Regions from separate parts of the Massilia sp. CFBP9026 genome, predicted to be linked through region 3. Evidence: predicted binding sites of a transcription regulator. Region 3 holds the regulator's gene; each other region holds the start of a gene.
What was found. Region 3 encodes sigma-54, which starts transcription at its own class of promoters, with help from an activator protein. Its sites were predicted from a motif close to TGGCANGNAANCTGCTTT; they were not measured.
Positions count from the first base shown of each region.

Region 1: SOM28_RS24745 (TldD/PmbA family protein) is a predicted target of sigma-54. The motif match lies at 3,236-3,253, and genes of this name have one in related genera.
Region 2: prpB (methylisocitrate lyase) is a predicted target of sigma-54. The motif match lies at 5,038-5,055, and genes of this name have one in related genera.
Region 4: SOM28_RS11095 (CmpA/NrtA family ABC transporter substrate-binding protein) is a predicted target of sigma-54. The motif match lies at 4,939-4,956, and genes of this name have one in related genera.

Region 1 covers NZ_JAXCWH010000014.1:61,061-68,326, forward strand. Annotated here, with positions in the region: gene SOM28_RS24730 (serine hydrolase) at 1-504, shown strand, start outside; gene SOM28_RS24735 (S1C family serine protease) at 554-2,161, opposite strand; gene SOM28_RS24740 (class I SAM-dependent methyltransferase) at 2,282-3,067, opposite strand; gene SOM28_RS24745 (TldD/PmbA family protein) at 3,399-5,033, shown strand; gene SOM28_RS24750 (TldD/PmbA family protein) at 5,047-6,381, shown strand; gene SOM28_RS24755 (TldD/PmbA family protein) at 6,530-7,266, shown strand, end outside.
Region 2 covers NZ_JAXCWH010000008.1:177,074-184,339, reverse strand. Annotated here, with positions in the region: gene prpR (propionate catabolism operon regulatory protein PrpR) at 1-922, opposite strand, end outside; gene SOM28_RS20005 (DUF485 domain-containing protein) at 1,087-1,395, shown strand; gene SOM28_RS20000 (cation acetate symporter) at 1,395-3,062, shown strand; gene SOM28_RS19995 (antibiotic biosynthesis monooxygenase family protein) at 3,112-3,438, opposite strand; gene SOM28_RS19990 (zinc-dependent alcohol dehydrogenase family protein) at 3,468-4,457, opposite strand; gene SOM28_RS19985 (ArsR/SmtB family transcription factor) at 4,521-4,823, opposite strand; gene prpB (methylisocitrate lyase) at 5,094-5,984, shown strand; gene prpC (bifunctional 2-methylcitrate synthase/citrate synthase) at 5,997-7,157, shown strand.
Region 3 covers NZ_JAXCWH010000012.1:18,327-25,592, reverse strand. Annotated here, with positions in the region: gene SOM28_RS23450 (KpsF/GutQ family sugar-phosphate isomerase) at 105-1,127, shown strand; gene SOM28_RS23445 (KdsC family phosphatase) at 1,127-1,678, shown strand; gene lptC (LPS export ABC transporter periplasmic protein LptC) at 1,690-2,298, shown strand; gene lptA (lipopolysaccharide transport periplasmic protein LptA) at 2,340-2,888, shown strand; gene lptB (LPS export ABC transporter ATP-binding protein) at 2,900-3,652, shown strand; gene SOM28_RS23425 (RNA polymerase factor sigma-54) at 3,664-5,142, shown strand; gene hpf (ribosome hibernation-promoting factor, HPF/YfiA family) at 5,218-5,577, shown strand; gene SOM28_RS23415 (enoyl-CoA hydratase/isomerase family protein) at 5,703-6,788, shown strand; gene SOM28_RS23410 (DUF5694 domain-containing protein) at 6,873-7,266, shown strand, end outside.
Region 4 covers NZ_JAXCWH010000003.1:617,763-625,028, reverse strand. Annotated here, with positions in the region: gene SOM28_RS11110 (GH36-type glycosyl hydrolase domain-containing protein) at 1-2,186, shown strand, start outside; gene SOM28_RS11105 (glycoside hydrolase family 16 protein) at 2,196-3,977, opposite strand; gene SOM28_RS11100 (gluconokinase) at 4,221-4,733, opposite strand; gene SOM28_RS11095 (CmpA/NrtA family ABC transporter substrate-binding protein) at 5,018-6,412, shown strand; gene ntrB (nitrate ABC transporter permease) at 6,427-7,266, shown strand, end outside.

The sequences.
Region 1 (7,266 bases), on a different contig from region 3:
ATCTTCACCAATGCTGAAAGTGGCCCGTCGCTCAATGCGCTGCAATACCGCCTGCTGGACCAGTACCTGGGCGTGGCGCCGACCGACTGGATCGGCCGCATCGCCGACGTTGCCGAAGAAGCGAGCCAGAAGGAAGCTGCGCGCGTAAAAACCGAGACCGCCAGCCGCGCCAAGGCCTCGAAGCCGTCGCTGGCGCTGTGGGACTACGAAGGCGAGTACGAGGACGCCTGGTATGGCAAGGCGATCGTCAAGCGCCAGGGCAGCAAGCTGGTGATGACGTTCTCGCGCACTCCCGACCTGACCGGCGAGATGGAGCACTTCCAGCACGATACCTTCATCGTGCGCTGGAAGGAGCGCAACTTCAACGCCGACGCCTACGCGACCTTCTCGCTGGACCATGACGGTTCGATCGAGCGGATGCGGATGAAGCCGGTGTCGACCGAGACGGACTTCAGCTACGACTTCCAGGACTTGCTGTTCACGCCCGTGAAAAAGGCGAAGTAAGACCAACGAAAAACGCCCGCATGTTCGCGGGCGTTTTTCATGGTGGGGATTATTTGCGCTCCCACACCTTCATCATGTCTTCCGACCCTTGCGTCCTGATCCCGTTATCCGACAGGATCGACTCGGTCGCCGCCAGCGTCGCCTGGCGCGGCAGGATCATGGTCTCGCCGTAGCGCTGGTCGAAGCGCAGCACCACCTGCTCGTCCTTCAGGTCGCGCAGCAGTTCCACCAGGTGGCGCAGGCTGCGCACCGGTTGGCCGTTCACCGATTCGATCACCGAGCCGAAGCGGTTGTTGTAGCCGCTCACCAGCTTGTGCGGGAAGAACGGCGCGCTGATCACCACCAGCTCTTCGCGCTCCGGCGTCGGCGAATCGCCGCGCTGCGTGACCAGGGGGCTGGCGTTGAAGGCATAGGCGTTCATCCCGGGCGCGCTGCCGGCGACAAAGCTCATGAATTCGCTGGTGGCGCGCGAGAAGGTGATCGGGCCGTAGATGAAGTAGGACGGATAGCCGCCGTCCAGGTCCGAGATCAATAGCGGACGCGGACCGGTGGCCGGCACCTCGACCTTCATGTGCTTGCCGCCGCGGATGATCGTCATCGGCACCTTGCCGTTCTTCGCCACCTGCTGGATGCGGTACTGGAAGCGCACGCGCAGGTTCGAGCCCAGCTTGACCATGCCCTGGTTGTCGACCGCGTACTCGCCGATATGGGTGATCACGTCCCATTCCTTCAGCGGCCAGCTGGCGTCGACCCGGTAGGGGCGGTGCACCACCGCGCCTTCGACCGATTTATCCAGCTTGAGGAACTGGCGCAGCGCCGGGTTTTCCAGCGTCTGCACGCTGTCGTGCAGCAGCGGCTTGCCATCGTAGCGGCCGTCGGCCACGTCGCGCAGGAACAGTTCGATTTCCTCGTTGGGGATCACATAGCCGATGTTCTGCGCATTGGTCGCGCCAGCGAAGGCCAGGCCGACCATCCGCTCGCCCGAGATCACCGGGCCGCCGCTGTTGCCGGGATTGATCGGGGCGTCGATCTGGATCCGCAGGCCCGAGCTGAAGGCGCCGTAGTTGACGAACTCCACCCGCGAGACGATGCCGGTGGTGGTCGACAGCGAGTTGCCGCCGACCGGATAGCCGTAGGCGAACACCTGCTGGCGCACGTCGGGCAGCACGGGCGCGCGCGGCACCGGGGGACGCTTGTCGAAGAAGGACGGGTCTTCCAGTTCCAGCACGGCCAGGTCGATGCCGCGCGCCAGCGCGATCACCTTGGCCGCCACCTTGTCGCCCGACTGGCTGGCCTGCACCTCGACCTGGCTTGCGTAGCCGACCACGTGGGCATTGGTCAGGATGCGCTTGCCCTCGATGATGACGCCGGAACCGGTGACCGAGGCTGGCGCCGCCTTGGTCCAGGGTTTATAGGGTTCGGGGCGGCGGATCGTGGCGAAGATCTTCACCACCGAGTTCTCGACCGCAGGCAGGACCGGCGCGGGCACGGCGCTCTTGGCGGCAGGGGGCGCAACGGTGGGAGTAACGGCAGGCGCCGGGGCCGGAGCGGGGGCCGGCATGGCCTGGGCTTCGGGCGGCACGGTATCCTGGGCGTGCGCGGCGCTGCAGACGCCAAGGAGGAGGGCGGCCAGGCGCAATGTCGGCAGAGTCTTCATGGTTTCCTTCGGTGGACGATGCAGGATGCAATTGGAAGAATAACCACAGGCGGCGCAAAAGGAAATACAAGAATCGTCGCGGAGAGAGGCGTGGCCTTCCTCCGCGACCGGGGTTCCCCGTTACTGCTTGACGAACTTGAGCGTCATGCGGTCGCTCTCGCCGATGGCGAGGTACTTTTCGCGGTCCTTGTCCTTGTTGGTCAGTACCGGCGGCAGGCTCCACACGCCTTTTTCATGGTCGGCGGTGTCCTTCGGATTGGCGTTCACTTCCGACTTGGCGGCCAGCTTGAAGCCGGCGCGTTCGGCCATGCGAATCACATACGCCTCGTGCATATAGCCGCTCGAGGCCTTGGCATCCTGCGTCATCTTCGCCGGCAGGCGGTGCTCGACCACGCCCAGCACGCCGCCCGGTTTCAAGACCTTGTGCGCTTCTTTCAGGACGGTGAGCACGGCGTCGTCGCCATTGCCCAGCCAGTTGTGCAGGTTGCGGAAGGTGACCACCATGTCGACGCTGTTCGGGGCGCCCAGCGCGATGCTGTCAGGTGGCGCGAACTGGACCGGGGTCACCTTGCCGTACACGGCACCATTGGCGGCCATCCGGTCGCGGAATGCCTTGCCGCCGCGGCTCTCGGCGTCCGGCACGGCGCCATACAGCTTGCCCTGGTCGCGCAGGTAGGGCGCCAGGATCTCGGTGTACCAGCCGCCGCCCGGAGACAGCTCGATCACCGTCATGGTCGGCTTGATGCCGAAGAAGGTCAGGGTTTCGTAGGGATGGCGGTAGGTGTCGCGGGCCTTGTTGGCGGCGGCGCGGTGTTCGCCGGCGATGGCGGATTTGAGGGCGTCGTCCGCGTGCGCGGCGCCGGCAAGGCCAGTTGCCAGCATCGCGGCCAGGATCAGTCGTTTCATCGTGCGAGGTCTCCGTGATGGGTCGGACGGCAGGCGGGTTCGCCGCCGTCAACCCGAAGATGATCGAACAGGCAACCTCCATAGTCAAGCGTTCCCCGTATATGCATATACGAGGAATGTTCATCGTACAGACACTGCCTTGCACAGGCAGAGAACGTTGCATTGAGGTGGCACAAAGATTGCCTATTCAAAACGTTAAGTCAATGCTATGGTTGAGAGGTTTGCCGCGTGGCACACAGGCAAATCCACAACAATAGCGATGTACATACAAGAGCGGCGCCGAGCTGTTTTGCGGAACCGCTGCCCGGAAGTAGGTCATTCAGGAGAACACATGGAACGCCGTACCTTTCTCAATCTCAGCAGCCTGGCCGCCGCCTCGATGCTGTTGCCATTCGGTCGCGCGATCGCTGCCGAGGAACTGGTCAGCACGATGCCCGTCGCCGCCAAGAAGGCCCTGGCCGACGTCGCGCTGAACGCCGCCACCAAGGCCGGCGCCAGCTACGCCGACGTGCGCATCGGCCGCTACCTCAACCAGTTCATCACCACCCGCGACCTGAACGTCGAGAATGTCGCCAATACCGAATCGGCCGGCGTCGGCGTGCGCGTGATCGTGAATGGCGCCTACGGCTTCGCCGCCACCTCGGACATGTCGAGCGACGGCATCGCCAACGCCGCGCGCCAGGCAGTCGCGATCGCGAAAGCCAACGCCAGGCTGCAGACCGAACCGGTGCAGCTTGCACCAGTCAAGGGCGTCGGTGAGGTTTCGTGGAGCACGCCGTACACCAAGGACTGGCGCACGGTGCCGATCGCCGAGAAGACCGACATGCTGATCGCCGCCAACAAGGCGGGCATGGAAGGCGGCGCCAACTTCATGCGCACGATGCTGTTCCAGGTGAACCAGCAGAAGTACTTCGCATCGACCGACGGCTCGTATATCGACCAGGACGTGCATCGCCTGTGGGCGCCGCTGTCGGCTACCGCGGTCGACAAGGCCACCGGCAAGTTCCGCTCGCGCGACGGCCTGAGTTCCCCGGTGGGCAAGGGCTATGAATACTTCGACGCCCGCCCCGAGCACAAGATCAAGGCCGCGGGCGGCGTCGCCACCCTGTACACCGAGACCTACGACATCGTCGAGGACGCGCGCGCCGCGGGCCGCGACGCCAAGCGCAAGCTGACCGCCAAGTCGGTCCAGCCGGGCAAGTACGACCTGATGCTGTCGCCGGAACACCTGTGGCTGACCATCCACGAGAACGTCGGCCACCCGACCGAACTCGATCGCGTGCTGGGCTACGAGGCCAACTACGCCGGCACCAGCTTCGCCACGGTCGACAAGCTCAAGTCCAAGACCTTCAAGTACGGCGCCCCGATCGTCAACCTGTACGCCGACAAGACCACCCCGGGTTCGCTGGGCGCGATCGGCTTCGACGACGAAGGCGTCAAGACCAAGCGCTGGGACATCATCAAGGACGGCATCCTGGTCAACTTCCAGGCCACGCGCGACCAGGCCCACATCATCGGCGAGAAGGAATCGCACGGCTGCTCGTACGCGGATGGCTGGAACACGGTGCAATTCCAGCGCATGCCGAACGTGTCGCTGGCGCCGGGCAAGGCCAGGCTGACCCCGGACGAGATGGTCAAGGGCATCAAGAAGGGCATCTACATCATCGGCGACGGTTCGTTCTCGATCGACCAGCAGCGCTACAACTCGCAGTTCGGCGGCCAGCTGTTCTTCGAGATCAAGGACGGCAAGATCGGCCAGATGCTGGAAGACGTGGCCTACCAGTCGAACACCCAGGAATTCTGGGGCGGCTGCAGCGCCATCTGCGACGAGCGCGATTGGCGCATGGGCGGCTCCTTCTTCGACGGCAAGGGACAGCCGCCGCAGATCAGCATCGTCTCGCACGGTTCGTCGACCGCGCGCTTCAACGGCATCAACGTGATCAACACCGCTCGCAAGATCGGCTAAGGCAGGAACGCACATGAGCATCTTGACCCAGGAACAAACGAAAAAGATCAGCGACCGCGTGATGTCGCTGTCCAAGGCCGACGAGTGCATCGTCAATATCGAAGGCAGCCGCATCGGCAATATCCGCTTCGCCCGTAACGCCGTCTCGACCGCCGGCCTGGCCGACGACACCCGCGTGCAAGTGCAGGTCGCCTTCGGCAAGAAGCAGGGCACGGCCACCATCAACGAGTTCGACGACAAGTCGATCGAGCGCGCGGTGCGCCGTGCCGAAGACCTGGCCAAGCTGGCGCCGGACAATCCGGAATTCATTCCGGCGATCGCCAAGACCGAGTACAAGAAGTCGGACACCTTCGTCCAGAAGACCGCCGACATCGATCCGGAATACCGCGCACAAGCCGCCGCCTACGCCATCGAAGGTTGCCGCAAGCGCGGCCTGGTCTCGGCCGGCTTCTTCACCGACCGCACCAGCTTCGAGACCATCGCCAACTCCAACGGCCTGTTCGGCCACCAGGATTCGAGCTCGCTCGACTTCACCCTGACCGTGCGTACCGAAGACGGCCGCGGTTCGGGCTGGGTCAAGCGTTCGGCGCGCGACGTTACCAAGTTCGACCCGCGCGAAGCGGCCGAGATCGCGATCGAGAAGGCACTGCGCTCGGTCGACGCCAAGGCGCTGGAGCCGGGCCGCTATACCGTGATCATGGAGCCGGCCGCGACCTCGGACCTGCTGTCCTTCATGCTGGGCGGCTTCGACGCGCGCCGCGCCGACGAGGGCCGCAGCTTCCTGTCGAAGGCCGGCGGCAAGAACCGCCTGGGCGACAAGCTGTTCGACAGCCAGGTCAATATCTGGTCCGACCCGTGGGACAAGGATGTCGCCGTGCTGCCGTGGGACGACAATATGCTGCCGCGCGAACGCGTCGAACTGGTCAAGGACGGCAAGATCAATGCCCTCGACTACTCGCGCTTCTGGGCGCAGCAGAAGAAGCAGCGCGCGGTGGGCGCGGCCGGCAACATCATCATGGCCGGCACCAACAAGACCACCGAAGAGCTGATCGCCAACACCAAGAAGGGCGTGCTGGTCACCCGCACCTGGTACATCCGCATGGTGGACCCGCAGTCGGTGCTGCTGACCGGCCTGACGCGCGACGGCACCTTCTACGTCGAGAACGGCAAGATCAAGCATCCGATCAAGAACTTCCGTTTCAACGAGAGCCCGGTCTCGATGCTGAACAATATCGAGGAAATCGGCAGGCCGGTAGTCATCGGCGCCGACGAGGCGCGTTACTCGATGCTGATCCCGTCGATGAAGATCCGCGACTTCAACTTCACGTCGCTGTCGGACGCGGTGTAATCACCCGCGGCCCCAGCACCGTCGTTCCCGCGCAGGCGGGAACCCAAGTTTGCATGCGCTTGCCACTACGCTGAGAACTTGGATCCCCGCCTGCGCGGGAACGACGGGTACACGCTAACATTAGTGTGAACGCAAACGGATAACACATATGGAACGTCGTAAATTCCTGCAGATCGGCGCCGGCACTGCCGGCGCCATGCTCATTCCGGTCTTCGGCAACGCGATCGCGGCCGAAGACCTGCTCAAACCGATGGCGGCAAGCGCCAAGAAGGTCCTGGCCGATACCGCGATGGGCGCGGCCACGCAAGCCGGCGCATCCTATTGCGATGTGCGCATCGGCCGCTACCTGAACCAGTTCATCATCACGCGCGACCTGAACGTCGAAAGCATCAACAACACCGAGTCGAGCGGTGTCGGCATCCGCGTGATCGCCGACGGCGCCTACGGTTTTGCCTCGACCAACAGCATGACCGCGGACGGCATCGCCCAGGCCGCGCGCCAGGCGGTGGCGATCGCCAAGGCCAACGCCAAGCTGCAGATCGAACCAGTACGCCTGGCGCCGGTGAAGGGCGTGGGCGAGGTGGCCTGGGCCACGCCGATCAAGAAGGATTGGCGCACCCTGCCGGTCAAGGAAAAGGCCGACATGCTGATCGCCGCCAACAAGGCCGGCCTGGATGCGGGCGCGAACTTCATGACCGCTTCGCTATTCCAGATCAACCAGCAAAAATACTTCGCATCGACCGACGGCTCCTACATCGACCAGGACGTGCACCGCCTGTGGGCCCCGATCAATGCCACCGCGGTCGACCAGAAGACCGGCAAGTTCCGCTCGCGCGGCGGCCTGGGCGCACCGGCCTCGATGGGCTATGAATATTTCGACGCCCG
Region 2 (7,266 bases), on a different contig from region 3:
GGCCGCCGCGGCGTGCGCCGGTGAACGCGCCTTCCTCGTGGCCGAACAGCTCAGATTCCAATAATGACTCGGCGATCGCGCCGCAGTTCACCGCCACGAAGGGGCGGTTGGCGCCGCGGCGTGGGCTCTCGCGGTGGATCGCCTGGGCCACCAGCTCCTTGCCGCTGCCGGTCTCGCCCTCGATTAGCACGGTGCTGGGCGAACGCGCATACAGCACCACGGTCTGGCGCAGGCGCTCCATCGCGGGCGAATCGCCGCGCAAGTCGTTCATGCCGCGCCGCGCGCGTTGCTCATTGGGCTTGCGCCGCCCGCGGCCGGCTTCGAGCCGGGTCAGGCGCGCCAGCTCCAGCGCGTCGTCGAAGGCCTGGCGGATCGAGGCGGCCGAATACAGGAATACGCCGGTCAGCCCGGCTTCCTCGGCCAGGTCGGTGATCAGTCCGGCGCCGACGATCACGGCGATGCCCTCGGCCTTGAGCTCGTGCACAGCGGCGCGCGCATCCTCGCGCGTGACGTAGGTGCGCTGGGCCAGGTCGAGGCCGAAGGTGGCGGCGAAGTCGCCCAGTTCTGGCAGCGGCGCCTGGTAGCTGATCACGCCGATCCGATTCGAGACCCGGCGCGCCCGCGCCAGCGCCTTCATGACGTCGTAGCCACTGGCCTTGGCAGCCACCACCGGCACCGACACGCGTCCCTTGAGCCAGGCGGCATTCGAGCCGGCCGCGATGACCACGTCACAGTGTTCATGGGCCAGGCGCTCGCGGATATGTTTTGCGGCCTCGTCGAAACCAAGATGCAGCGGTTCGATCGAAGCTAGATGGTCGTATTCGACGGTGATGTCGCGGAACAGCTCGGACAGGCGCGAGACGGAGACGGTCCAGATGACGGGCTTGTCGCCGGCATCCAGAGGGGAACGGGGTGCATTCATGTTTCAAGTTTAGTGCATTTTTCAACCCGGAGTTTCAATTTGAAACGCCGGGGCGTAATCGAACGAGCGGTCAATTACTTTTATGCCGTAAGAATCCGGTAAGGGGCCGCCCGTAGGATGGGTCTCAGCCGCAAAGGCAACACCAGAAAAATCAGGAGACAAAATTGGATCAAGACGTTGTACAGAGGGTCAAGAGCGACCCGAACTACCAAAAGCTCAAAGAGACCCGTTCCAAGTTCGGCTGGACGCTGACCTGGGCCATGATGATCGTGTACTACGGCTTCACGCTGCTGGTCGCCTTCAACAAGGAGTTCATGGGTTCCCGCATCGGTGACGGCGTCATGACCTGGGGCATTCCCCTGGGCCTGTTCGTCATCCTGTTCACCGTCGTCATCACCGGCATCTACGTGCGCCGCGCCAATCGCGACTACGACGAACTGAGCGACGCCATCAAAGCGAAAGTGGGTGCCTGATGAAACGCTTCCACACCGCAGCCGCGCTGGCCGCATTTGCTTCCTTGGCAGCCGCCGGCATCGCCCACGCCGCCCCTGACCTCGGCCAGGGCGTCAAGCAAGCCACCAACTGGACCGCCATCATCATGTTCGGCGTGTTCGTGCTGGGCACCCTGTACATCACCAAGTGGGCTGCCGCCAAGACCCGTTCGGCATCCGATTTCTATACCGCCGGCGGCGGCATCACCGGCTTCCAGAACGGCCTGGCGATCGCGGGCGACTTCATGTCGGCCGCTTCCTTCCTGGGTATTTCCGCCGCCGTGTTCCTGGACGGCTTCGATGGCCTGATCTATGCGATCGGCTTCCTGGTCGGCTGGCCCGTCATCACCTTCCTGATGGCCGAGCGCCTGCGCAACCTGGGCCGCTTCACCTTCGCCGACGTGGCCTCCTACCGCTTCGCCCAGAAGCCGATCCGCGTGTTCGCGGCCTCCGGCACCCTGGTCGTGGTCGCCTTCTACCTGATCGCGCAGATGGTCGGCGCCGGCCAGCTGATCAAGCTGCTGTTCGGCCTGGACTACTGGATCGCGGTGGTGCTGGTTGGCGCCCTGATGATGGTCTACGTGCTGTTCGGCGGCATGACCGCCACCACCTGGGTGCAGATCATCAAGGCCGTGCTGCTGCTGTCGGGCGCCTCGTTCATGGCGTTCTCGGTGCTGGCCCAGTACAACTTCAGCCCATCGCTGCTGTTCCAGACCGCGACCGAACTGCACGCCAAGGGCGACGCGATCATGGGTCCGGGCAGCTTCATCAAGGATCCGATTTCCGCGATATCGTTCGGCATGGCGCTGATGTTCGGCACCGCCGGCCTGCCGCACATCCTGATGCGCTTCTTCACCGTCCCGAGCGCCAAGGAAGCACGTAAATCGGTGCTGTGGGCGACCACCTGGATCGGCTACTTCTACATCCTGACCTTCATTATCGGCTTCGGCGCGATCGTGCTGGTGGGCACCAACCCGGCCTTCAAGGATGCTGCCGGCGCGCTGCTGGGCGGTAACAATATGGCTGCAGTCCACCTGGCGCAAGCCGTGGGCGGCGACGTGTTCCTGGGCTTCATCTCGGCCGTGGCCTTCGCGACCATCCTGGCGGTGGTGGCTGGCCTGACCCTGTCGGGCGCCTCGGCGGTCTCGCATGACCTGTACGCCACCGTGTTCAAGAAGGGCCAGGCAACCAGCGCCAACGAGCTGAAAGTGTCGAAGATCACCACCATCTGCCTCGGCATCATCGCCGTGCTGCTGGGTATCGCCTTCGAAAAGCAGAACGTCGCCTTCATGGTGTCGCTGGCCTTCGCAATCGCCGCGTCGGCCAACTTCCCGGTGCTGTTCATGTCGGTGCTGTGGAAAGACTGCACCACCCGCGGCGCCACCGTGGGCGGCTTCCTGGGCCTGGCAACCGCGGTCATCCTGACCGTGCTGTCGAAATCGGTGTGGGTCGACGTGCTGGGCAACAGCGCAGCGATCTTCCCGTACGCTTCGCCGGCGATCTTCTCGATGGCGATCGGCTTCTTCGGTATCTGGATCTTCTCGATCACCGACAAGGGACCACGTGCCCGCATCGACCGCGCCGGCTTCGAGGCGCAGGAAGTGCGCGCCGAGACCGGTATCGGTGCGGCGGGTGCGTCGGCGCACTAAAAAGAGCTTAAGTAAGTAAAAAGGGCGGCCTGTGAAGGCCGCCCTTTTTTTATTTCGCTGCCGACGCATCCCATGGGCCGATGCTGAAGGCCGCACCTTCGATGTGGCGGACGGCGGGTTCGCCGGCGAGAAAGTCCTGCAAGCCCGCCATGAACGCCTGGTGGTCGTCGCTCGTTTCGAAGTTCGGGGTGTGATCTTCCAGCGTCTGCCAGCGCACGATGAGTGTGAACTGTTGCGGCAGCTCGATCCCGGGCGCCAGCAAATGGCCCCGGTACCCCTTCGCACGGGTGAGCAGGTGAGCGACGTCGGCAAACGCATGTCTGAACGCGTCGGTGCGTTCGGGCCGGACGAGCAGGGTGGCGATTTCGTAGATCATGATATTCCTTTCGAAGTGAATGGAGCGACTCAGGCTGGTGCGCTGGTGCGATCGGCCAACGGCCCCACCGCGATCGCGATCTTTCCCCTGAGGCCATTGTCACGGCTTTCCAGCCGCGCATGGGCAAGCGGGATGTCGGCCAGCGAATAGACGGCGCCGACATGGGGTTTCAGCTGGCCGCGCTCGATCAGGGCGCTCAGTTCGTCGAGCTTGCCGCGGTTCTGGCGGGTGAAGACGAAGTGGTAGCTGGCATTCTTGCCCCAGGCCTGGATCAGGTTCTGCGGCGCCGCGATGTCCACGATGGAGACGACGCGGCCGAGTTGCGCCAGCACGTCCGGGCTACGCGTCAGGGTGTCGCCGCCGATGGTGTCGAATACCACGTCGACGCCGTGGCCGCCAGTTTCGCGCTGGATGGCTTCGACGTAATCCTCTTTCGTGTAATCGATGACGACGTCGGCGCCCAGGGAGCGTGCGAACTCGAAATTGTCTTCCTTCACCGTGGTGAACACGCGGGCGCCCATGGCTTTGGCGACCTGGATCACGACGTGGCCCACGCCCCCCGCGCCGCCATGGATAAGGATGCTTTCCCCGGCTTTCAGCTGTGCGCGCACGGCGAGGGCTTCCCAGGCGGTGCCGCCGACAAGGGTCAGGCTGGCGGCTTCGAGATGGGTCAGCGACGCCGGTTTCTTGCCGACGATGCTCTCGGCGGCGACATGGTATTCGGCATAACTACCGGGGCCATCGAAGATTTGCGGGGTGTACCAGACTTCGTCGCCTGGCGCGAACGCGGTCACGCCGGGACCGACTTCCTCGACCACGCCCGAGACGTCGTGGCCGGTGATGCCCGGCAGCGGCACCAGGTCGGCATAGTCGCCGCGGCGGACCTGGTAGTCCAGGGGATTGATGGAGGTGGCCTGCACCCGGACCAGCACCTGGCCGGCCTGCGGTACGGGTTTCGGCACGTCGCGCAGTTCAAACGATTGCGGGCCGCCAAAAGAAGTGAGCACTTGAGCTTTCATGATTGTTCCTCGTTTCGTTAAAAAGGGATATCGGGAATTGCCGATATGTAGTGGTAAAAAAATTTACAGCTCTTTGCCAATGATCTCGGCGAGCGCACTGATGGCTGCTTCATTGCGCTTGTAGTACGTCCACTGTCCAATGCGCCTGACTTCCACCAGGCCGGCTCTTTGCAGTGTTGCGAGATAATCGGACACGGTCGACTGTGACAAGCCGACACCTTCCTGGATGCTGCTGACACAGACGCCAACCGTGTGGACATCGCCCTCATCCTGCGGAGGGAAATGATTCTCGGGATCCTTCAAGCCTTTCAAGATGTCAAGGCGTGTGCGGTTCGAGAGGGCTTTGAAGATGTCTAGCAGTTCCATGGATTCCAGTATATCGGGATATCCCGATATGTCAAGCGACGCGTTTGGAGCGCATTAGCGTTTTAAGCTGGGCTTAATTGTTTCAGTCGTTGCATCTTATTGTTTCAGTATGAAACGATGGGGCGCAAGAGGAATGCCGGGGCGCTCACCGTGATGTACGCTAAGTGTTTGAATATAGTGAAAAATTACTGTCAAGTGCCGGAAGGATCAGGGCTGGCACGCGGTTTGCAATAGCAGGTTCGACACCCACCGCATCTGAAAGGACACCGCATGACCAAGCTCTCCGCCGGCGCCGAATTCCGCAAGGCAATGAAGGAAGAATCCCCATTGCAAGTGGTCGGCGCAATCAACGCCAACCACGCCCTGCTGGCCCAGCGTGCCGGCTTCAAGGCGATCTACCTGTCCGGCGGCGGCGTGGCGGCGGGTTCGCTGGGCTTGCCCGATCTTGGCATCTCGAACCTGGACGACGTCCTGATCGACGTGCGCCGCATCACCGACGTGTGCGACCTGCCGCTGCTGGTCGACGTCGACACCGGTTTCGGCGCCTCGGCCTTCAACGTCGCGCGCACCGTGCGCACCCTGGCCAAGGCCGGCGCCGCCGCCTTCCACATCGAAGACCAGGTCGGCGCCAAGCGCTGCGGCCACCGTCCGGGCAAGGAAATCGTCAGCAAGGACGAGATGGTCGACCGCATCAAGGCGGCCGCCGATGCCCGCCCATACGACGAGTTCGTGATCATGGCGCGCACCGACGCGCTGGCCGTCGAAGGCCTGGATGCCGCCATCGAACGCGCCGTGGCCTGCGTGGAAGCCGGCGCCGACATGATCTTCCCCGAGGCGATGACGAGCCTGGAGATGTATAAACAGTTCGCCGACGCGGTCAAGGTGCCGGTGCTGGCCAATATCACCGAGTTCGGTTCCACGCCGCTGTTTACCGTCGATGAACTGAAAGGCGCCGGCGTCGGCCTGGTGCTGTATCCGCTGTCGGCCTTCCGCGCGATGAACAAGGCGGCCGAGAACGTGTACAACGCGATCCGCCGCGACGGCACCCAGCAGAACGTGCTCGACACCATGCAGACGCGCGCCGAACTGTACGACCGCATCGACTACCATAGCTATGAACAGAAGCTCGACGCGCTGTTCGCCCAGAACAAAGCGAAATAAGGAGAACCGAGGATGACGACCCAGAACAACGAGACCCCAACCTTCAAGCCGAAGAAATCCGTGGCCCTGTCCGGCGTCGCCGCCGGCAATACCGCGCTGTGCTCGGTCGGCAAATCGGGCAATGACCTGCACTACCGCGGCTACGACATCCTGGACGTGGCCGACGCCTGCGAATTCGAGGAGATCGCTTATCTGCTGGTGCACGGCAAGCTGCCGAACGAGGCCGAGCTGCGCGGCTATAAAGCCAAGCTGCGCTCGCTGCGCGGGCTGCCTGCCGCCGTCAGGAGCGCGCTCGAGGCGGTGCCGGCCGGCGCCCATCCGATGGACGTGATGCGTACCGGCGTGTCGGTGCTGGGCTGCACCTTGCCCGAGAAGGACGACCACAATCTTGCCGGCGCGCGCGACATCGCCGACCGTCTGATGGCCTCGTTCGGCTCGATGCTGCTGTACTGGTACCACTACAGCCATGCTGGCCGCCGCATCGCAGTGGAAACCGACGACGACTCGATCGGCGGCCACTTCCTGCACCTGCTGCACGGCTTCAAGCCGAGCGAATCCTGGGTGCAGGCGATGCACACCTCGCTGATCCTGTATGCCGAGCACGAATTCAATGCCTCGACCTTCACCGCGCGCGTGATCGCCGGTACCGGTTCCGACATGCACTCGGCCATCACCGGCGCCATCGGCGCGCTGCGCGGTCCGAAACACGGCGGCGCCAACGAAGTGGCGCTCGATATCCAGAAGCGGTATGAGAACGCCGACGAAGCCGAAGCCGACATCCGCAACCGCGTGGCCAACAAGGAAGTCGTGATCGGCTTCGGCCACCCGGTGTACACGATCTCGGACCCGCGCAACAAGGTGATCAAGGAAGTGGCGCGCTCGCTGTCTCTTGATGCCGGCTCGATGAAGATGTTCGACATCGCCGAACGCCTGGAGTCGGTGATGTGGGATGTGAAAAAGATGTTCCCGAACCTGGACTGGTTCTCGGCCGTGTCGTACCACATGATGGGCGTGCCGACCGCCATGTTCACGCCGCTGTTCGTCATCTCGCGCACCTCGGGCTGGGCCGCCCACGTCATCGAGCAGCGCATCGACAACAAGATCATCCGCCCGAGCGCGAATTATGTCGGTCCGGAAGACCTGCAGTTCGTGCCGCTGGCCGAACGTAAGTAATCAGTTAGCACCACCAGCCCCAACACGTCGTTCCCGCGAAGGCGGGAACCCAAGTTAGTTCGCAGGCCACGAGTGCAGTTTTTGGTCACGCACGCAAAACTGGGTCCCC
Region 3 (7,266 bases):
GTGTTGATCTTATGGCACTAGCCAGGTGTGGTGCGGCGGTCGCTTGTTATCGTTTGTTACGACTGGCAAGTTTTTTGCTTTCCCAATTCGTTTATACTGCCAAAATGAGTGTAACCGATGAAAAAATAATGCCGAAAAGTTTTGACGAAACCCTGGCCCGGCGCGTCCTGGACCTGGGCCGCGAAACGCTGTCGATCGAAGCGGACGCCATCCGCGCGCTGCAGGCGCGCCTGGGCGACGACGACAGTTTCGTGAGCGCCGCGCAGCTGATCATGGCCTGCGACGGCCGCGTGGTCGTGTCCGGGATGGGCAAGTCGGGCCACATCGGCCGCAAGATCGCCGCCACCCTGGCGTCCACCGGCACCCCGGCCTTCTTCATGCACCCGGGCGAAGCCGCGCACGGCGACCTGGGCATGGTCACCAAAAATGACGTCTTGATCGCGATTTCCAATTCGGGCGAATCGTCAGAGATCCTGGACATCCTGCCGGCCGTCAAGCGTCTTGGCGCACGCGTGATCGCCATGACCGGTAAACCAGCCTCGCGCCTGGCCAAGCTGGCCGACGTGCACCTGAACATCGCGGTGGACAAGGAAGCCTGCCCGCTCAACCTGGCGCCGACCACCAGCACCACCGTCACCCTCGCCATGGGCGATGCGCTGGCCGTGGCGCTGCTCGACGCGCGCGGCTTCCGTGAACAAGACTTCGCGCTGTCGCATCCGGGCGGCGCGCTGGGCCGGCGCCTCCTGACCCATGTGCGCGACGTGATGCGCAGCGGCGACGCGGTGCCGAGCGTGCGCCCCGAAACTTCGCTGGTCGAAGCGCTGCTCGAAGTCACCCGCAAGGGCCTCGGCATGACCGCCATCGTCGACGCCGAAGGCCGTCCGGTCGGCGTGTTCACCGACGGCGACTTGCGCCGCGTGATCGAGCGCATGCACGACTTCTCGGACATCCAGATCCGCGACGTGATGCACGCCAACCCGCGCCGCGTGCGCCCCGAGCAGCTGGCGGTCGACGCCGTCGCCGTGATGGAAGAATTCCGCATCAACCAGATGCTGGTGGTCGATGAAGACGACCGCCTGGTCGGCGCGCTGCACATCCACGACCTGACCCGCGCCAAGGTGATTTGATGAGTGAATTCATTCCCGCCATTACCCCGCTGGCCCATATGGAACGCGCGGCCCGCATCAAGGTCATGATCTTCGACGTCGACGGCGTGCTGACCGACGGCAGCCTGACCTATGGTCCCGACGGCGAAGTCACCAAGACCTTCAACGTGCTCGACGGCCTGGGCATCCAGCTGTTGAACAAGACCGGCGTGCAGACCGCGATCATCAGCGCGCGCCTGTCGCCGATCGTCGTCAAGCGCGCGGCCGATCTGGGCATCTCGCACGTCCACCAGGGCATCCACGACAAGCGCATCGGCTTCGCCAAGCTGCTCGAGGCCACCGGCTTCACCGCCGAGCAGTGCGGCTACATCGGCGACGACGTGATCGACCTGCCGCTGTTCGCGCGCGTCGGCTTCGCCGTCGCGGTGCCGTCCGGCCATCCAGAGGTGCAGCACCGCGCGCACTACGTCACCAAGAATGGCGGCGGCCGCGGCGCGGTGCGCGAGGTGTGCGATCTCGTGATGCGCGCCCAGGGCACCTATGACCAGGCGCTCGCGCCGTACTTCGCCTGAGGTCACGCACCATGGCCACCATCGTCCAAAACAAGCGTACCGCGCATCGCTGGAATCTCCTGGCGATGATCGTGATCGGCGTCTTCTTCGCCTTCGGCAGCTTCTGGCTGCTGCAACTGATGCAGGCCTCCGACATCGACGCCCAGCTGGGCGGGCCGCCGGACGAACCGGACTACATCGTCGAGAATTTCTCGTTCGTGCGCATGACCGAGAATGGCCAGCCGAGCTATGTATTGTCGGGCAAGCACCTGGCCCACATCCCGCGCGGCGACGTCTCGCATGTCGACCAGCCGCTGCTGCGCGGCGTCGAGCCGGGCCGCCCGCCAATGACGGTGGTCGCCAGGAACGCCCAGGTGTTCCACGAAGAGCACCGGGTCGAACTGATGGGCGACGTCGACCTGCAGCGCCCGAAGACCGCGCAGAGCGAGTCCTTGCACTTGCGTAGCCAGGCGCTGACCGTGCTACCCGACGAAGAGATCGTCAAGACCGACCTCCCGGTTGACCTGCAGCTTGGGGCATCGAGCGTGAAAGGCACCGGCATGGTCGCCAACAACGCCACCCAGCAAGTGCACATGTCCAGCCGAGGCCAGATAATCTATCCGCCACGCCCGCGCCAGTAAGCCCTGCACCGTGTGATAACCCAGGACCAGCATTCCCTATCATGAAAAAATTATTTGCCGCCGTACTCCTTTCCCTGCTGTCGCTGACGGCAGCCGCCGAACGTGCCGACTCGCTCAAGCCCGCGCAGGTCGAATACGATTCCGCCGATCTCGACGGGGTCAACGGCGTGCGTACCCTTACTGGTAACGTGATCCTTACCCGCGGTACGCTGTTGCTCAAGGCCGACCGCGCCGTGGTCAGGGAAACGCCCGAAGGCTATATGACGGTAACGCTCACCGCCAACAACGGCAAGCTCACCACGTTCCGCCAGAAGCGCGACGGCGGTCCCAACCTGTGGGTCGAGGGCCAGGCCGAGCGCATCGAGTACGACGAGCGCGCCGAGCTGGTGCGCCTGTACTCGAATGCCCTGATCAAGGAACTGGAAAACGATCAACTGAGCAACCAGGTCACCGGCCCTTTCATCTCGTATGACAGCCGCAAGGAAGTGGCCACCGTGCGCAACGACGTCAGCGGCCAGAGCAAGGTTGGCGGCGGTCGCGGCACCCTGATCCTCTCGCCCAAGCGCACCCCAGCCGGAGGAGCGCAATGACGGCAATCCCGATGGAGCTGGGCGATTGCAGCACCCTGGTCGTCAAGGGCCTGCAGAAAAGCTATGGCAAGCGCCTGGTGGTGCGCGACGTGTCGCTGCAGGTCGAATGCGGTGAAGTGGTCGGCTTGCTGGGCCCGAACGGCGCCGGCAAGACGACCTCGTTCTACATGATCGTCGGCCTGGTGCCGTCGGACGCCGGCTCGATCGACATCAACGGCACCGACATCACCAGCCTGCCGATCCACCGCCGCGCCGTATTGGGCCTGTCCTACCTGCCGCAGGAGGCCTCGGTATTCCGCAAGCTGACGGTCGAAGAGAACATCCGCGCCGTGCTCGAGCTGCAGAAGGACAACGGCAAGCCGCTGTCGAAAGACCAGATCAACGAGCGCCTCGACACCCTGCTGGCCGACCTGCAGATCGAGAAGCTGCGCGAGAATCCGGCGCTGTCGCTGTCGGGAGGCGAACGCCGCCGCGTGGAGATCGCGCGCGCGCTGGCGACCAATCCGCGCTTCGTGCTGCTCGACGAACCGTTCGCCGGCGTCGACCCGATCGCCGTGATCGAGATCCAGCGCATCGTGCGCTTCCTGAAGGAGCGCCAGATCGGTGTCCTGATCACCGACCACAACGTGCGCGAGACGCTTGGCATCTGCGACCGCGCCTACATCATCAACCAGGGCGCGGTGCTTGCCTCCGGCCGCCCTGACGACATCATCGCGGACGAGTCGGTGCGCCGCGTGTACTTGGGTGAACACTTCCGCATGTGAGCGACGCCTAGATGAAACAGTCCCTGCAACTCCGCACTTCGCAGCACCTCGCGCTTACGCCGCAACTGCAGCAGTCGATCCGGTTGCTGCAACTGTCGACGCTCGAGCTGCACCAGGAGATCGAGCAGATACTGGGCGATAACCCCTTGCTCGAGCGGCTCGACGATCCGCTCGACCGGTCGGTGCGTTTGCTGGCCGATGGCGCGATCAACAATGCACCCGCCAGCGGCGAAGCGCCGCCGGCGCCCGGCCAGCAGGCCGAGGGCGAGGGTGCGCCGGCGCAGGATGGCGAAGGTTTCGAGGGCGGCGCCGACAACGATCGCGTTGATGCCGACTGGAGCGAGGGCGGTGCGCCGTCTTCCGGCAGCGGCGGCGAGGACGAGGACGGCCGCCCGCAACTGGAAGCCTGCGCCATCACCCTGCGCGAACACCTGATGGAACAGGTGCGCGAAGCCACCCTGTCGGCGCGCGACCGTGCGCTGGCCGAGCTGGTGATCGATGCGCTGGACGACAACGGCTACATCGAGGAACCGCTCGACGAGATCCACGCGCGGTTGCCCGAAGAGCTCGATATCGAGATCGACGAGCTGCGCTGCGCGCTGGCGCTGGTGCAGAGCATGGACCCGGTGGGCGTCGGCGCGCGCAGCGCGGCCGAGTGCCTGGCGCTGCAGATCCGGCGCATGCCGGGTGTGCCGATGGTCACGCGCCGCATGGCCCTCAAGATCGTCGAGGGTTACCTGAGCTGGTTCGCCCAGCGCGAATACAGCAAGCTGAAAAAAGCGCTCGACTGCGACGACGAAGACTTGCGCGAGGTGCAGGCCGTGGTGCGCCAATGCAATCCGCACCCGGGCGCGGCGTTCGCTTCGAACGTGTCGGACTATGTGGTGCCGGACGTGATCGTGCGCCGTTCCAAGAGCGGCTGGGCGGTCACCCTGAACCCCGACGTGATGCCGCGCCTGCGCGTCAACAGCCTGTACGCCAGCCTGCTCAAGCAGGGCAAGAGCGAGGCGCAGATGGGCGCGCAGATGCAGGAAGCGAAGTGGCTCATCAAGAATATGCGCCAGCGTTTCGACACCATCCTGCGTGTGGCGGAGGCCATCGTCGAGCGCCAGCGCAATTTTTTCTCCCATGGCGCGGTTGCCATGCGGCCCCTTGTTTTACGTGAGATAGCTGATACACTAGGCCTACACGAGAGCACAATTTCTCGTGTCACAACCCAGAAATACATGCTGACCCCGCACGGCATGTTTGAGTTGAAGTATTTCTTCGGCAGCCACGTTGCCACCGAGGCGGGAGGCGAAGCATCCTCGACGGCAATCCGTGCGCTCATCGCACAATTGACAGGAGCAGAAGACCCTAGGAACCCTTTATCCGATAGCAAGATCGCGGAGATGCTCGGGGAACAAGGCATGGTCATCGCGCGCCGCACGGTTGCAAAATACCGTGAAGCCCTCAAGATACCCCCTGTAAGCCTCCGCAAGTCCTTGTAACTGCGCCGTCCACACCCGTCGTGCCTTGTCGCGTTGGTGCGGTCCACACGGTGCAACATTTTCAAAGGAGTGTGTATGAACCTCACAATCAGTGGCCATCATCTCGAAGTAACCCCCGCCATCCGTGAATACGTTCAGAATAAGCTCGAGCGCATCATTCGCCATTTCGACCAGGTGATCGACACCCACGTCTTCCTGGCCGTCGACAACCTCACTGAAAAAGAAAAAAGGCAGAAAGCAGAGATCAACGTCCAGGTGTCGGGAAAGACCCTGCACGTGGCAAGCGTTGCACAAGACCTGTACGCCGCGATCGATACGCTGATGGATAAGCTGGACCGACAGATCCTCAAACACAAGCAGCAACTGAAAGACCATAGCCGTACTTCGATCAAACGCATGCCGGAAATCGACGGCGAAGACGCTGCTGTCGCCTGATCAGGCGCAGGGCTCACACTAGCTAAGGGCGTCTGAGGGGACGCCCTTTTTGCATCCAGCCTCCCCGGTACTACGCGCATCTATGTGTTCGGTAAAATGCATGTCTTTCCATTACGGATCACGCCATGACCGACCACGTCCTGACCCGCATCGCCAACCGCACCGGCATCATCACCCTGGACCGCCCAAAGGCGCTCAATTCGCTGTCGCTCGAGATGGTGCGCGCGCTGACCGACGTGCTGCGCGCCTGGGAGCATGACGGGCAGGTCGAGGCGGTCGTACTGACCAGCAGCAGCGAGAAGGCCTTGTGCGCGGGCGGCGACATCCGCTTCTTCCATGAGGTCGGCCATGCGTCGCCGATGGGCGGCAGCGCGCTGCTCGAGGATTTCTTCACCGAAGAATACGCGCTGAACCACCTGATCCATTTCTATCCGAAGCCCTATATCGCCATCATGGATGGCGTCGTGATGGGCGGCGGCATGGGCATCGCCCAGGGCGGCCCGGATTGCGGGCTGCGCATCGTGACCGAGCGTACCAGGATGGCCATGCCCGAGGTGAACATCGGCCTGTTCCCCGACGTCGGCGGCAGCCACTTCCTGTCGCATGCGCCGAGACAGCTGGGCAACTACCTGGGCCTGACCGGACTGACGATCGGCGCCGCCGACGCGCTGTATATCGGCCTGGCCGACGTGTTCGTGCCAAGCGCCGAGTTGCCTGACCTGAAGGCATTGATCGCGTCGACGCAAGGCGCCGGGCTGCCGGCGGCGATCCGCGCCTTCGCGGCGCCGTTTGCTGCAATGGCGGGGGCAAGCGAATTGCAGGTCCGGCGCAAGAGCATCGATGCGCATTTCGGCGCGGCGTCGGTCGCCGCGATCATGGGATCGCTCGAAGGCGACGCAACACCGTTCGCACACAAGGCGCTGGCCGCCATGCGCCAGCGTTCGCCCCTGTTGATGTGCGTGACCCACGAACTGCTGGCGCGCGGCGCCGCGCTCGACGTGGCCGACTGCCTGCGCATGGAACGCTCGCTGGTGCGCCACAATTTCGAGCATGGCGAAGTGCTGGAAGGCATACGCGCACTGGTAATCGACAAGGACAATGCGCCGCAATGGAATCCGCCATCGCTCGACCAGGTCACGCCCGGGATGGTGGCGCGCTTCTTCGAACCGGTGTGGCCGGAGCACGCGCATCCGCTCAGGCATCTTGCATAAACGTTTCCATGCATATCCATTTTTGCGTGACATCGTAGCGACGGGGTGTGAACATCGGGCCTTCATGATTTGAAAGGAAGACCGATGCGCCTGCGTGCCCTGCTGATCTCGATGACTTTATGCGGCAGCGCCGCCGCGCAGGACTACCAGCCGGCCTTCGATCCGAGCCGGCTCAAGGGCCCCACGACAGGGCCGGTCAACGAAATCATGGTGCTCGGCTCGCCCCACCTGGCGCATTTGCCCAGGACCTTCCAGGCATCGAGCCTGGCTCCGCTGAACGAACGGCTCGCGGCCTGGAAGCCGCAGGCGATCGCGGTCGAGGACCGCTCCGGGCCGCAGTGCGATTTCATGCGCCGTTATGCGGCGCGCTACCAGGAGGCGGTCGACACCTATTGCCGGGATACCGCGCCGGCCAGGGCGGCGACCGGGCTCGACGTGCCGCAGGCCACCGCCGAGGCCGAAAAGCTGCTGGCTGCCT
Region 4 (7,266 bases), on a different contig from region 3:
CGCCGAACATGCAGGCCAAGTCCTTCATGCAGCCGGAGCAGCACTATTATGCCCACCATCCGGGCCGCTTCTTCTACGTGAAGGACGAAGATACGGGCGAGCTGTTCTCGGCGCCCTACGAGCCAGTGCGCGGTGGCGTCGACCGCTTCGAATTCTCGGTAGGCCGCCACGACCTGCGCTGGACCGTCGAGAAGTTCGGCATCCGCATCGAACTCGTGCTCGGCCTGCCGGTGGACGACGTCGCCGAGCTGTGGTCGATGGAAGTGACGAACCTGTCGGACCGCCCGCGCCGCATCAGCGTCTATCCCTATTTCACGATCGGCTATATGTCGTGGATGAACCAGTCGGCCGAGTACCGCCACGACCTGGGAGGCATTGTCGCTTCCAGCGTCACGCCCTACCAGAAGCTGGAAGACTATTTTAAAAACCGCCTGTTCAAGGACCGCACGGTGCTGCTGTGCGAGCAGGCGCCGGACGCCTGGGAGGTGGGACAGATCGCGTTCGAGGGCGAAGGCGGCCTGCATGCGCCTTCCGCGATCGCAGGCGAACGCCTGGGCTGCGGCGACGCGCGCTACGAGACGCCGGCCGCCGTCGTCCAGTACCGGCTATCGCTGGCGCCGAGCGAAGGAACCACGCGCCGCTTCCTGTTCGGCCCCGCCTTCGACGATGCCGAGATCGCGTCCCTGCGCGAAAAATACCTGAGCGAACAGGGCTTCGCCGCCGCGGCGCGCGACTACGCTGCCTATATCGCCGAGGGCGAAGGCGTGCTCCGGATCGCGACCCCGGACCGTGAACTCGACAACTTCGTCAACACCTGGCTCGCGCGCCAGGTCTACTACCACGGCGACGTCAACCGCCTCTCCACCGACCCGCAGACCCGCAACTACCTGCAGGACAATATGGGCATGGCCTTCGTCAAGCCGGCGGTGGCGCGCGCCGCCTTCCTGCATGCGCTGAGCCAGCAGGAAGCCAATGGCGCGATGCCGGACGGGATCCTGCTGTTCGAAGGCGCCGAGCTGAAATACATCAACCAGATCCCGCACACCGACCACTGCGTGTGGCTGCCCGTATGCCTGCGCGCCTACCTCGACGAAACGGGGGACGATGCCATCCTCGATGCGCCAGTCGCCACCCACGACGGCGTTGTGAAAACCGCGTTCGAGCGCATCTCGTTGGCGATGGACTGGCTCTTGCTGCGGCGCGATGCGCGCGGCCTGTCCTATATCGAGCAGGGCGACTGGTGCGATCCAATGAATATGGTGGGCTACAAGGGCCGCGGCGTCTCGGGCTGGCTGACGGTGGCGGCGGCTTATGCGCTGAACCTGTGGGCCGACGTGTGCGCAGCGCGCGGCGACGCCGCTTCGCTGACGCGCTACCGCGCCGGCGCCGAGGCGATGAACGGCGCCGCCGAAGCCCATCTGTGGGACGGCGCCTGGTTCGCACGCGGCATCACCGACGACAACGTCAAGTTCGGCGTCGCCAGCGATACCGAAGGCCGCATCTACCTCAACCCGCAAAGCTGGGCCTTCCTGTCGGGCGCCGCCAGTGCCGAACAGCGCGCACTGATGCTGGACGCGATCGACGAGCAGCTGCGCACGCCCTACGGCGTGCAGATGTTCGCGCCGCCCTACAGCGGCATGCGCGAGGACGTCGGCCGCGTCACGCAAAAGCATCCCGGCTCGGCCGAGAACGGCGCCGTGTACAACCACGCCGCGGTGTTCTACATCTACAGCCTGTACACGATCGGCGAAGCCGACCGCGCCTTCGACGCGCTGCGCAAGATGATCCCCGGCCCGGGCCTGGACGACTACCTGCAGCGCGGCCAGCTGCCGGTGTTCATCCCGAATTACTACCGCGGCGCCTACAAGGAATATCCGCGCACCGCCGGCCGCTCCAGCCAGCTGTTCAACACCGGCACCGTGGCCTGGGTTTACCGCTGCCTGATCGAGGGCTTGTGCGGCCTGAAAGGCGACCTGAAAGGCTTGACGGTGGCGCCGCAACTGCCGTCGGGCTGGGATGGCATGACGGTGACGCGGCGCTTCCGCGGCGCGACCTTCGAGGTCGACATCGAGCGTGGTACGGTCGACCGGGTCGAGGTGATATGCGACGGCGTCGCCCTGCCTGCGGCCCGCATCGACAACATCGAAACGGGCCGCACCTACCGCCTGGATGTCACGGTTCCATGACCGGTCCCGTCATTGCATCGTATGCGTCTGCTGCTGCGTATCCACCGCGAACCCGCGCTGCGCGTCCCAGTAGGTGAACCAGTAGCGCACCACGTCCCCGATCTTGAGCCCGCCCGCCGTGTAGGTGTTGTTGGCGCCGCTGAGCTGCATCCGCACGTTCTGCTGCGGCCCGTTGTTGACGGTGTAATGCACGTCGGCCCAGCCGCCGGTGGTGGTGCGGAACTGCAGCATCGTCGACGAGGTCTGGCTGACCGAGGTCGGGCCGCTCGGCTCCGGCTGCGGCGTGGTGCCGCCACCGCCCGATTCCCACACGATATCGTCGATCGCGAACTGGAAGCTCGATGACGGCAGCGCGCCGTCGATGCTCGAGATCATGAAGATGTCGTGGAGCGACTGCGCCGCGACCAGGGGTCCGAGCAGGGTCGAGACGGGAATCGAGACCTGGCCCCACTGGCCGTTGCGCGTCAATCCAAATGCCGTGGTGTTGGCCGGGAAGTTCACCCAATTCTGGTTCGTGTAGGTGTCGCCGATGCCGATCCTGAAGCCCACGTTGGCCGGGATTCGGATGCGGAATTTCACAGTGCCGTTGGCGCGGTAGTTACTCAGGTTGCGCGCCTGGCGCGCCTGGATGCCGCCGCCGAACCACTGGCCCGGCGTCGTGTAGTTCCAGGCGATGACGTTATTGCCCTCGAACGGCGCGGTATTGCCGGCGCCGGTGGAGGCCGCGTTCCACAGGAAGATGTCGGAGCTCGTCCCCGCCACCAGCTTGTTATTGACCGCTGTGGTGTCGGTGAACACGCCGAACTTGCCGGCGACTTCGGGCACGGTCTGGTCGCCCAGCTTCACCTGGCCCTTGCCGTCCATCTGGTAGACGCGCACGTAGTCGACGTACATGGTGCCGGGCAGCGGCGCCGTGACCTGGCCCGGGTTGGCGGCGTCGGTGAAGTTGCCGCCCACGGCCATGTTCAGCAGCAGGTAGAACGGCGCCTGCAGCGCGCTCGAATTGACCGGCAGCGGCGCGTTGTACATATTGTGTTCGACGCCGTTATCGACCGTCGTGAAGCGCATCTGGCTCTCGTCCCAATAGAAGCGGTAGGTGACGAAGCGATTCGCAAGCGAATTCTGGGGCACGTACCAGTTCTTGGTCTGCCACGCGGTCGAGGCGGCGCAGCTCTCGTTGCCGGGCACGCAGGCGGCCTGCTGCCAGGTGATCACGTTCGATCCGACGAAGTGGTTCGACGACGGCGCGTTGCCGTGCGCCCGCTCGGACGCCTTGTGGCCCGCCTCCATGATGTCGATCTCGCCGTTGCGCGGCCAGGTCTGCGGGCTCACGCCCAGCATCCACGCGGCCGGCCACAAGCCGGTGCCGAGGTTCGGCGCGGCCATGCGCACCTCGATCATCCCGTACTGCACCTGCACCTTGTTCTTGGTGTCGAGCCGGGCCGAGGTGAAGACGTTGCTGCCGATCGTCTGGCTGCGCGCCTGGATCGCCAGCGCGCGCGTGCCCGATTCGAAGGGCACGTTGACGATGCTGGCGTTATTGGGGCTGTAGTACTGCAGCTCGGCGTTGCCGTAGCCGCACAGGCCGATCTGGCAGCCGTTACCGTCCTGCAGGTTCCACACGCCGGTGTTGACATTGCTGCCGTTGAACTCCTCTGACCACAGCAGCTGGCCGATCACCGGGTTGGTGACGCTGGCCGCAGCTTGCGCCCCACAGGCCAGCAGGATGCCGGCGACAAGCGCATGGAAAGGTTTCCATCTCGAGCGATGATTCTGGTTCTGGTTGTTCACGTCGACTCCTCTTATCTCACTACAAGAAATGCGGCCGTGCCGGATGGTCGTGCCGCGGCTTGCCAACTTATTCGTTGGTCTCGAATGATGTCGTGCGGATTCGTGTGGAAAACGGGATTGGAAACCTTTCCAAGTCGGAATGGAAAATATAGTCTGATTTTCAGGACGTGTCTATCCGATGTGAATGGCGCGCGCGATTACCCCGCCGGCATATGCATGCGGCGGGGAATTGGTGGCGCTGAATTAAACGCTGGCGAGGATCTGCGCGACCAGCTGCTCCTGGCTGTCGCGGATGTCGAGGGTGATGCCGGCTTCGTCGGCCTGCAAGGGTTCGAGCGTGCTCAGCTGGCTGTCGAGCAGCGACGGCGGCATGTAATGACCGGGGCGATTGCTGACGCGCTCGAGTAGTACCTCACGCGGGCCGGCCAGGTGCGCGAAGCGTACATCGCCGCCCCCGCTGCGCAGCAGGTCGCGATAGGCGCGCTTGAGCGAGGAACACGACAGCACCGCCCCGCCCTCGCGTGCGGCGAGCTTGTCGCGCAGATTCAGGAGCCAGTCGCGGCGGTCATCGTCGGTCAGCGGGACACCGGCAGACATCTTGGCGACATTGGCCTCTGAATGGAAGGCATCGCCCTCGATGAACGGCACCCCAAGAGCGGCAGCCAGCTTCGCACCGATGCTGCTCTTGCCGCAGCCGCTCACACCCATGACTACCCAGGCCGTTCCCTTGTTGTCGTCTCGCGCTTCTGTCGTCATTTCTATATGTTAACGCTAACATCGATAAGGGAGATTGTAGCGTCTGTGGACGAATGATGTAAAGCGGTCATGCACCACGGTTGGGCAAATGCGCGTAGCCGGTGCCTGTTAGTGGAAATCGCAGGCGCCGCCCTGCCGATGAAGGCCAACGCAAAAAGCGTGTTTCACCTTTGAAATGAACGGCTTACCTGTCTGCGATTCCATATGGCACAGCTCTTGCTGTCAACATGATCAGGCCACCGTTTCATTTTTTGCGTCATCACCACTACCAGGGATCTTCGCCAATGAAAGATGAGAATCTGTACCGTCCTTACTCGACCGAGTCATCCTTGAACGGCTGCCCTTGCGGCAAGCACGGCTCCCAGGACGAGCATGATCGCCAGGCCCAAGCCGCCCGACTGCGGCGCGCGGGCGACGCCGAAGCGCTGTCCGGCGACTTCGTCGAGGCGGCCGCGGTGCGCGCCCTGTTTCCCCATGACGCCACGCGCCGGAACCTGATCAAGGCGGTGGGCGGGCCGACGCTGATGGCGGCGATCGGTTCGCTGCTGCCGCTGGCCAGCCTGCAGGCCAATGCGATGGAAAAAACGGGCGCGCTCGAGAAGAAGGACCTCAAGATCGGCTTCATCCCGATCAACTGCGCCACGCCCTTGATCATGGCCGACCCGATGGGCATGTACAAGGCGCAGGGCCTGAACGTCACCCTCAGCAAGACCGCCGGCTGGGCGCTGGTGCGCGACCAGATGATCAACCGCGAGCTCGATGCCTCGCACTTCCTGGCGCCGATGCCGCTGGCGATGTCGATCGGCCAGGGCGGCACGCCGCAGCCGATGCGCGTCGCCACCATCCAGAACATCAACGGCCAGGCGATCACGCTCGCCCTCAAGCACAAGGACAATCGCGACCCGCGCAACTGGAAGGGCTTCAAGTTCGCGATCCCCTTCGAGTACTCGGTCCACAACTTCCTGCTGCGCTACTACCTGGCCGAGCACGGGCTGGACCCGGACCGCGACGTCCAGCTGCGCGTCACGCCGCCGCCCGAGATGGTCGCCAACCTGCGCGCCGGGAACATCGACGGCTTCCTCGGCCCCGATCCGTTCAACCAGCGCGCCGTGTTCGACCAGGTGGGCTTCATCCACATCCTCACCAAGGACATCTGGAACGGCCATCCCTGCTGCGCCTTCGGCGCCTCGCAGGCCTTCATCGACCAGAACCCCAACACCTTCGCCGCGCTGTACCGCGCCATCCTGAACGCCACCGCGATGGCGCACAAGGCCGAGAACCGGCCCGAGATCGCCAAGGCCATCAGCAAGCCGGCCTACCTGAACCAGCCCGAGACGGTGGTGCTGCAGGCGCTCTCCGGCCGCTTCGCCGATGGCCTGGGCAAGGTGCGCAATGAGCCGGACCGCGCCGACTTCGACGCCCTGCCCTGGTATTCGATGGCGACCTGGATGCTGACGCAGATGAAGCGCTGGGGCTACCTGAAGGGCGACGTCAACTACAAGGCGCTGGCCGAACAGGTGTTCCTGCTGACCGATGCGCGCAAGCAGATGGCTGCCCTCGGCATGCCGGCGCCGGCCGCCGCGGCGAACGGCTACCGCTCGTTCACGATCATGGGCAAGACCTATGACCCGGCCAAGCCGCAGGCCTACCTGGACAGCTTTGCGATCAAGCGCGCCTGACACCGGAGAAGCCCATGCACAAGCAACTGAGGTTCAGGGCGGCGCTGTTGTCGCTGGCGCTGCTGCTGGTCGTGGTCGGCGTGTGGCACATCGCCACCGCGCCGCGCGCCGCGGCGCCAGTGGCGGCGATGAGCGCGGAGGAAGCCGAATACGCGGCTTTGATGGGACAGGCGCCGGCCGCTGCCGATGTGGCCCCGGCGCCCGATGCGGGCAGCGGCTTTCCCACGCCGGCCCAGTTCGCGCGGCTGGCGGCCGGCCACCTGGGCGATCCGTTCTACGACAACGGCCCCAACGACCGCGGCATCGGCATCCAGCTGGGGCATTCGCTGGTGCGCGTCGGCCTGGGCTATCTGCTGGCGATGCTGGTGGCGATCCCGCTGGGCTTCGTGATCGGGATGTCGCCGCTGCTGTACCGCGCGATCGATCCGTTCATCCAGGTCTTGAAGCCGATCTCGCCGCTGGCCTGGATGCCGATCGCGCTCTACACGATCAAGGATTCGTCGATCTCGGGCATCTTCGTGATCTTCATCTGTTCGATCTGGCCCATGCTGATCAACACCGCCTTCGGCGTGGCCGGCGTGCGCAAGGACTGGCTCAACGTCGCGCGCACGCTCGAAGTGTCACCGCTGCGCAAGGCCTTCCTGGTGATCCTGCCGGCGGCCGCGCCGACCATCATCACCGGCATGCGCATCTCGATGGGCATCGCCTGGCTGGTGATCGTCGCCGCCGAAATGCTGATCGGCGGGAACGGCATCGGTTACTTCTTGTGGAACGAGTGGAACAACCTGTCGCTGGCGAATGTGCTCTTCGCCGTGCTCATGATCGGCATCGTGGGCATGGCCCTGGACCTGATG